2 regions of the Exiguobacterium sp. PHA03 genome follow, and region 1 is predicted to be linked to the other one. Evidence: a T-box and tRNA genes for the amino acid it is inferred to sense, from the RefSeq annotation. Region 1 holds a T-box; the other holds one or more tRNA genes.
The links. A T-box is a leader RNA that pairs with one kind of tRNA and senses whether it is charged. The one in region 1 lies ahead of alaS (alanine--tRNA ligase), so its partner is inferred to be a tRNA-Ala.
Positions count from the first base shown of each region.

Region 2: it has a tRNA-Ala gene. The T-box ahead of alaS (alanine--tRNA ligase) is inferred to sense a tRNA for this amino acid. The anticodon was not compared.

Region 1 is NZ_JAUTYQ010000001.1:1,424,078-1,428,510, reverse strand. It holds gene recD2 (SF1B family DNA helicase RecD2) at 1-1,821, shown strand, start outside; T-box leader at 1,864-2,074, shown strand; gene alaS (alanine--tRNA ligase) at 2,132-4,433, shown strand, end outside.
Region 2 is NZ_JAUTYQ010000001.1:2,118,931-2,123,363, reverse strand. It holds gene Q7C19_RS11040 (ATP-binding cassette domain-containing protein) at 1-701, opposite strand, end outside; gene Q7C19_RS11035 (redox-sensing transcriptional repressor Rex) at 869-1,528, shown strand; gene Q7C19_RS11030 (twin-arginine translocase TatA/TatE family subunit) at 1,528-1,725, shown strand; gene tatC (twin-arginine translocase subunit TatC) at 1,733-2,512, shown strand; tRNA gene Q7C19_RS11020 (tRNA-Ala) at 2,617-2,692, shown strand; gene Q7C19_RS11015 (S8 family serine peptidase) at 2,915-4,433, shown strand, end outside.

The DNA of each region.
Region 1 (4,433 bases):
CAAAAACAAGCCGACATCATATTGAATCGACTCGCCACGTTATACGGTGTCGATCAGTTGATGCTGTTCTTAGCACCGTTTGATGTCACACCGAAGCTAGCGGCAAAGATCTATGCCGCGTACGAGGGCGACGCCATGGCACGGATTCGGGAGAATCCGTATTCCTTGATGTATGAAGTAAACGGGATCGGCTTTAAGACAGCCGATCATATTGCCGCGCACCTCGGACTTGTCGGGCTACATCCAGAGCGTGTCGCTGCTTCGATCATGCATATATTAGAACAAGAAGCGGGCGAGGGACATGCCTTCGCGACGGTCGACTCTCTGTTGCAACGGGCACCCCGTCTGCTAGGGGAAGATCCGGGAGAGCGGCTGGAACAAGCGATCGAACTGTTGCTCGCTGAAGATAAGGTCAAGCTTGAAGAAGGTTGCTTGTATTTACCGACGATCTTTTATGCGGAAGTCCGAGCGGCGAAGGAGCTAGCACGCGTCATGGCAAACGGTGCTGAACAAGAAGTCGATGTCGCGACGATTCTTGAAGCAATCGGGCACCTCGAAGAACAGTTTGGCATGGAATATGCCGCGCAACAGCGAGAAGCGATCGAGTTAGCGGTCAAAGCGCCGCTGATGGTCTTGACTGGTGGACCGGGTACCGGTAAGACGACTGTCATCAAGGGAATTTTGCATGCGTTGCAAGAAATTCATGACTGGCCGCTTGAGAAGAGTCGCGTCAAGACAGGGGATGTCTATCCATACGTCCTTGTTGCACCAACGGGACGTGCCGCTAAACGTCTATCGGAAGCAACAGATGTACCGGCGATGACGATTCACCGTCTCTTAAAGTATGACGGAACGAACTTCCAACTGAATGAGGATCAGCCGATCACGGGAAAAGTACTGATCATCGATGAATCGTCGATGATTGATATCTACTTGTTATCGAGTTTGCTTCGCGCCGTCCCGAATGGCATGAAGATCTTGTTCGTCGGTGACCGCGATCAATTGCCATCCGTCGGTCCAGGACAGGTGCTGGCAGACTTGATGGATACGGAAGGAATTCCCGTCGTCCGTTTGAACGTCGTCCATCGTCAAGCAGAAGATTCTTCGATATTGCGTCTTGCGCACGATTTGAAGAATCGGACGACGTCTGCTGATTTGTTATCACCACTTGCGGATCGCCGCTTCTATACTGCGTCTCCGCAAGAGACGTTACGGGGCATCTCGGCCTTCGCGGAAAAAGCACTCGCAAAAGGCTACTCGAAATTCGATGTCCAGGTCCTCGCGCCGACCTACCGGGGTCAGGTCGGGATCGACGAATTGAATGTCGCCTTGCAACGCGTCTATAACCCGGAGGAACCGAAGAAACGGGAAGTCAAACAAGGGACGCGGATTTACCGGACCGGGGACAAGATTCTCCAGCTCGTCAACAATGCGGAAGAAAACGTCTATAACGGAGATATCGGCGAAATCGTCAATATCTTCTTCGCTAAAGAGAATGTCGATAAAGTCGATAAAATCATCGCCCGGTTCGATCAGACGGAGGTCGAGTACAACCGGAGTGATTGGGATCAATTCACGCACGCCTATGCGATTACGATTCACAAAGCGCAAGGATCTGAGTTTCCGATCGTCTTGATGCCGGTCTATTTCACGGGGGCGTTCAAACATTCCCGAAATTTAATTTATACGGCAGTTACTCGGGCAAAATCGAGTTTGTTATTATTCGGTGATCCGCGTGCGTTCCATAAAGCGTCGCAAGAAGAGGAACCCCGGCGCCGAACACGATTGATCGAACGACTCGGTGGGGTGACAAAGACTTGACGGATGCTGTTCGATAGGTAATAATCACGATAGATGAATGGACGTAACACGTTGATGGAAGACAAGTAAAAGGAAAACTCGAGTCCAGAGAGAAGTGAGTCTGCTGCAATCACTTTCTCGAGTCCCTTTGAAGCTCCTTCCGGAGTCGGGTGTAAACACCTGCGGGTCATCCCCGTTATCAGATGTTCGAGGTAGGCAATAGGTTGCTTACGAACGAGGGTGGTACCACGGAAGCGATGCTTTCGTCCCTTTTCAGGGATGAAAGCATCGTTTTTTTGCGTCCAAATAAAACCAATGGAGGTAACTGTTCATGAAAGCTCTAAAACCATTAACGGGTGCACAAATCCGTCAGATGTATCTTGATTTCTTCCAAAGCAAAGGGCATGCGATCGAACCGAGTGCTTCACTCGTGCCGGTCGAGGATCCATCGCTCTTGTGGATCAACTCGGGTGTTGCAACACTCAAGAAATATTTTGATGGTCGTGTCATTCCTGATAATCCACGTATCGTCAACGCACAAAAATCAATCCGGACGAACGATATCGAAAACGTCGGGAAAACAGCGCGTCACCATACGTTCTTCGAGATGCTTGGAAACTTCTCTGTCGGTGATTACTTCCGTGAAGATGCAATCAAATGGGGATGGGAACTCTTGACGAGTGATGACTGGTACGGTCTTGACCCAGAACGTCTTTCGGTCACGATTCATCCGGAAGATGATGCAGCGCGTCAAATCTGGCTTGAACTCGGCGTACCGGCTGAGCGGATCATTCCGCTTGAAGATAACTTCTGGGAAATCGGTGAAGGTCCATCTGGTCCGAATACGGAAATCTTCTTCGATCGTGGTCCAGCTTTCGGAGACGATCCGAACGATTCAGAACTTTATCCAGGTGGCGAAAACGAACGCTATCTCGAGATCTGGAATATCGTCTTCAGTCAGTACAACCACGACGGACACGGCAACTACACGGAACTTCCGCGTAAAAACATCGATACTGGGATGGGACTCGAACGGATGGCGTGTGTCATGCAGGACGTGCCGACGAACTTCGATACGGATCTGTTCATGCCGATCATTCATAAGACAGAAGAAATCAGCGGCAAGATCTACCGTGATGATTCGAAACTTGATGTAGCATTCAAAGTCATCGCAGACCACATCCGTACTGTATCATTTGCGATCGGTGATGGTGCTCTTCCTTCGAATGAAGGACGTGGATATGTCCTTCGTCGTTTACTACGCCGTGCGGTTCGTTATGCGAAGATGCTCGGGATCGAACGTCCGTTCATGTATGAACTCGTTGATACGGTCGGGAACGTCATGGTTGACTTCTACCCACAAGTTCCGGAAAAAGCGGACTTCATCAAACGCGTCATTAAAAACGAAGAAGAACGTTTCCATGAGACGCTTCATGACGGTCTTGCAATCTTGAACACGGTCGCTCAGACGTCTAAGGCAAACGGTGAGCATGTCATCAGTGGCGAAGATGCGTTCCGTCTGTATGACACGTATGGTTTCCCACTCGAATTGACAGTTGAGTATGCGGAAGATCATCAGATGTCTGTTGATGAAGAAGGCTTCAAACAAGCGATGGACGCACAGCGTCAACGTGCGCGGGCAGCACGTGAAGAGAGCGGTTCGATGCAACAACAATCGGAAGTCCTCTCGACACTAAAAGATAAAAGTACGTTCGTCGGCTATACCGACCTTAAGGCGGATGCAAAAATCATCGCATTGTTGCATGATGGAGAACGAGTCACAGAAGTGGCTGCTGGTGAAGAAGCGCAAGTCATTCTCGATATCACGCCGTTCTACGCTGAAAGTGGTGGTGAAGTCGCGGATACAGGAACAATCGAAGGCAAAGACTTCGTTCTTGATGTCAAAGATGTTCAAAAGGCACCAAACGGTCAAAACTTGCATACGGTCATCGTCCGTACAGGAATCGCAACGGAAGCGGCGGATGTCGTTGCAAACGTCGAAGCAGCAGAACGTAAAGCCGTCACGAAAAACCATACAGCAACACACTTGCTTCATAAAGCATTGAAAGACACGCTCGGAACACACGTCAACCAAGCGGGATCACTTGTTTCTCCAGAACGTCTCCGCTTCGACTTCTCACACTTCGGTGCCGTGACACAAGAAGAGTTGACAAAAATCGAACAAGACGTCAACCAAGCGATCTGGGCATCATTACCGGTTGATATCGAAGAGATGAACATCGCTGATGCAAAAGCAAAAGGCGCGATGGCATTGTTCGGTGAGAAGTACGGGGAAACGGTCCGTGTCGTCTCAGCAGGCACATACTCGATTGAATTGTGTGGCGGAATCCACGTCGGAAACACTGCAGAGATCGGTCTGTTCAAGATCGTCTCAGAGTCTGGGATCGGTGCAGGTACACGCCGGATCGAAGCCGTGACAGGTGCAGGCGCGTATCGTGTGATGAATCAACACTTAGAAACACTCGAACAAGCAGCAGCTGTCTTGAAAACGAAAACGACGGAAGTTCCGGTCCGTATCGAAGCACTGCAACAACAACTTCGTGAGACGGAACGGGCGAACGAATCGTTGCAAGCAAAACTTGCGAACATCGAAGCTGCTTCACTAAAGGACG
Region 2 (4,433 bases), 690 kb from region 1:
TAGACGACATTGACGACTTGGTCGAGGAAGTACCGGTCGTGCGAGACGATCAGAACGGCACCACGATAACCACCGAGGTAACTTTCAAGCCAAGCAAGCGTATCGATATCCAGGTGGTTTGTCGGCTCATCGAGAATGAGAAGCTCTGGTGCTTGCAGGAGCATCTTCGCTAAGGCGAGCCGTGTCCGTTGACCCCCGGACAATGTCTGAATCCGGCGCGAGTAATCATCCGGATAAAAGCGCATGCCGTGCAGGACGGAGCGGATATTCGCTTCGAACTGATAACCACCGGCTTCTGAGAAGTCGTGTTGCGCTTGATCATACGTCTTCAAGAGACGATCGTACGCGACCGGGTCGTTCAAAATGTGCTCCATGCCCATCTCGATTTCCATCCGGCGCAGTGTCCGTTCTTGTTCTTGCAGATGTTCAAAGACGGTCAGCATCTCGTTCCAGATCGTCTCATTCGATTCGAGACCACTGTCTTGCGCGAGATAGCCGATTTTGACATCTTTACCTTTCATGATATCGCCCGAGTCATGACTGAGTTCACCAGCGATGATTTTGAGCAAGGTTGATTTACCGGCACCATTTCGACCGACGAGCGCAATTCGGTCGCGCTCCTGTACTTCTAGTTTGATATTTTCTAAAATCGGCTCGACGCCGAATGATTTCGAGAGTTGGTTGACTTGTAAGAGTATCATTTCCATCCATCCTTCCACCCTTTAGTCTATCACGAACAAAAGCGCGAGGTCCTGCGGAATATATTATTTGTGACTCTATGTGAAGTGGTTTACAATCAAGGAGAGTAGAAAGCTTTTTGCAAAGATTTGGGTGCCACGATGGATGTGGCCGAAGGGGGAACTGCAGGATGAATGGACCAGACACAAAAATTCCACAAGCGACAGCAAAACGGTTGCCGCTATATTATCGTTTCATCCAAAGTTTATACAATTCAGGTAAGCTCCGCGTCTCTTCTGCTGAGTTAAGCGAGGCGGTGAAGGTTGATTCAGCAACGATTCGTCGCGACTTTTCCTACTTTGGGGCACTAGGGAAGAAGGGGTATGGATATAACGTTCAACATCTCTTAACGTTTTTCCGGAAAACCTTGAATCAAGATGAGGTGACGAATGTCGCCTTGATCGGGGTCGGTCATCTCGGAACAGCGTTTGCAAATTATAACTTTTTAAAGAATAATAGTACTCGGATAGTCGTTGCGTTTGATGCGGACGAAGAGAAGGTCGGAACAACGACGCATGACGTTCCAATCTATCATGTTTCGGACATGAAAGAACAAATCGAAGCGAATCAGGTCGATGTCGCCATCTTGACGGTTCCATCCCAGTTCGCACAGTCAGTAGCGGATGAGTTAGTCGAGTATGGTGTGACAGGCATTCTGAACTTCACGCCTGCACGGTTGAACGTGCCAGCGAGCGTTCGGGTTCATCACATCGATTTATCGATCGAGTTGCAGTCGTTAGTTTATTTCATGAAGCATTATTCGCAATCAGCTGAAGGAGTGAAATCATAATGGAAAACCTTATCCCGCTCACGCTAGGTATCGGACCTGCGAGTATCGGATTAATCGCTGTCGTCGCGTTGATCATCTTCGGACCGAAGAAGTTACCGGAATTCGGTCGTGCTGCCGGTCAAACATTGAAAGAGTTCAAGAATGCCACGAACGGCATCATGGACGACGATAAAAAGGACGAACCGAAAGAGAAGTGATTGAATCATGACGGTTGATCAAGAACAAAGCATGACGTCGCACCTAGACGAACTGCGTAAGCGGATTGTCTGGTCGCTCCTCATCGTCGTCGTCCTGTTCGCTGTCGCATTTCCGCTCGTCCGACCGCTCGTCCGTTTTCTGCAAGCGGACTTAAAAGAGCTCGGTATCGGATTAAATGCCTTCAACGTCGCCGATCCTTTAATGTTGTATTTGAATCTTGCGTTCATCATCGCGCTGATTTTAGCGTCACCGTTCTGGATGTATCAACTGTGGGCATTCGTCCGACCAGGGCTTTATGAAAAGGAACAAAAAGCAACACTGACATATATTCCAGTCATCTTCTTTCTATTTTTGGCTGGTGTAGCCTTCTCGTATTTCTGGTTGCTTCCTTTCTTGCTCGAAGTCTCAACGGATCTCGGGAAAGAATTGGGGATCGAGCAAGTCATCGGGGTCGAAAACTACTTCAGTTTCTTGATCCGGTTGACGATGCCGTTTGGTCTTCTCTTCCAATTGCCGGTCGTGACGATGTTCCTGACACGTCTTGGTCTTGTGACGCCATATTTCATGCGAAAGAATCGGAAATATGCGTATTTCGCGCTGTTCGTCGTTGCGGCATTGATCGCACCGCCGGACGTGACGTCACACTTGATGATCTCAGTGCCGTTGTTCGTTCTCTATGAAATCAGTATCTTGATTTCTGCGCGGACGTATAAAAAGGTCTTGATCCTCGAGCAACAGGCAGAGCTTGAACGACAGGCGGATTTGATGCGTGAATTGAATAAATGAATCGTGAATTCCTTCCAGCAATTTCGGGAGGAATTCTTTTTTATGAAAGCGTTATGTTTATATTGATAAAGCAGTTAGCGATGCGTATACTAAAGATAATTCATGGGGGCTTAGCTCAGCTGGGAGAGCGTTTGGCTGGCAGCCAAAAGGTCGTCGGTTCGATCCCGATAGTCTCCACCAAGTGCATACGTTCAACTCCTCGAGTGCTCGAGGAGTTTTTTTATGTTCCCAGTTAAATTCCTTCCAAATATAAAATGTCACCAAAAAGAAATAAATTAAAAAAATAGACAAATATAAATTGTTTATTTCCATTAACTTCATTAAACTAAAAATACAGAATTTTCTTTAAACTGTTTTATTAGTATTACTACTATGGTTTTACAGAAAAGGGGAAACGAACGCATGAAGAAGAAGATTGCACTTATGGCAGCCGTCTTAATGACGTCTTCCAATCTAGTCAGTGCGCAAGGTGCACTGTCCTCGCAAGACAAAGCGACGGGTCAAAAACCGCAGGCGCTCTCACTGAAGAAATCGGGGCAAGAAAAGAACTACAAACAATCGGATAAAGTCCGAGTCGTCATCGAGATGGAACAAAAACCGGCGATTCAAATCGCCCAATCTCAAAACAAGCGGTATAGCACATTGAGTAATGCCGAAAAGGAATCGATCAAGGATCGACTCGTCAGCGTCCAAAAATCAGTCAAGTCAGCTATCGCTAAAAAAGCGATTCCTGTTACATATAAAGAAAGCTTCACAACCGTCATCAACGGATTCAGTGGTGAAGTGAAGTTCGGTGACATCGAAGATATCAAACAACTCGAAGGAGTCAAAAGTGTACATATCGCGCACGAATATGCGCGCCCAACCGTCGATAAAGGTGCCAAGCCAGACATGCTGTACAGCAAGGACATGGTCAATGCGAAGGAAACGTGGCAGGACTATGGCTTCAAAGGGGAAGGAACCGTCGTCGCGGTCATCGATACGGGGATTGATCCATCGCACAAGGACATGGTCTTGAGTCCAGAGACAAAGGTGGATTTAACCTCTTCGAAGGTCGAGAGTGCGAAAGAAACAAAAGGCTTAAAAGGAAAGTACTTCACGGAAAAAGTACCGTACGGCTATAACTATGCCGATCACGACAGCGAAATCCGTGACTTAGGTGCGGGGGCATCGATGCACGGGATGCACGTCGCAGGTACGGTCGGAGCAAACGGGGATGAAGCGAACGGCGGCATTAAAGGGGTCGCTCCAGAAACACAGCTCCTTGCGATGAAGGTCTTCGGTAACGATCCAGGGATGCCATCGACATTTAGTGATATCTACATCAAAGCAATCGATGATGCCATCGCACTTGGAGCGGACGTCATCAACATGAGCCTGGGTTCGACGGCATCGTTCGTCAACGCAGATGATCCGGAGCAACGCGCGATCGTCAACGCGATGAACAACGGTATCTTGTGTGCGATCTCTGCTGGTAACTCGGCGTTTGCAGGTCATGGTGCGGGTAATCCATATACAGCAAACCCGGATATCGGTGTCGTTGGTGCACCAGGATTGACGAGCCAGGCGCTCCAAGTCGCGTCACTCGAAAATACGAAATTGACGCTTGAAGGCATGGCGCTGACGATCGACGGTCAGGATGCCGGTTATTTGGCATACCAAAAACAAGATTCGCCGAATCCGATTGCCGTCTTCGATAAAGAGAAGAAGGATGTCGTGTATGTCGGTGACGGTCAAGCTTCGAACTATGAAGGTAAAGACGTCAAAGGGAAAGTCGTCTTCGTCGTGCGGACAGGTGATTTTAACTACAGCATGATTCAAGCAGAAGCTGAGAAGCAAGGCGCAGCAGGTGTCATCGTCCGTGGTAAAGTCGATCATGGGGATTACGTCAGCATGGCGCTCAACAATCCGACGATTCCAC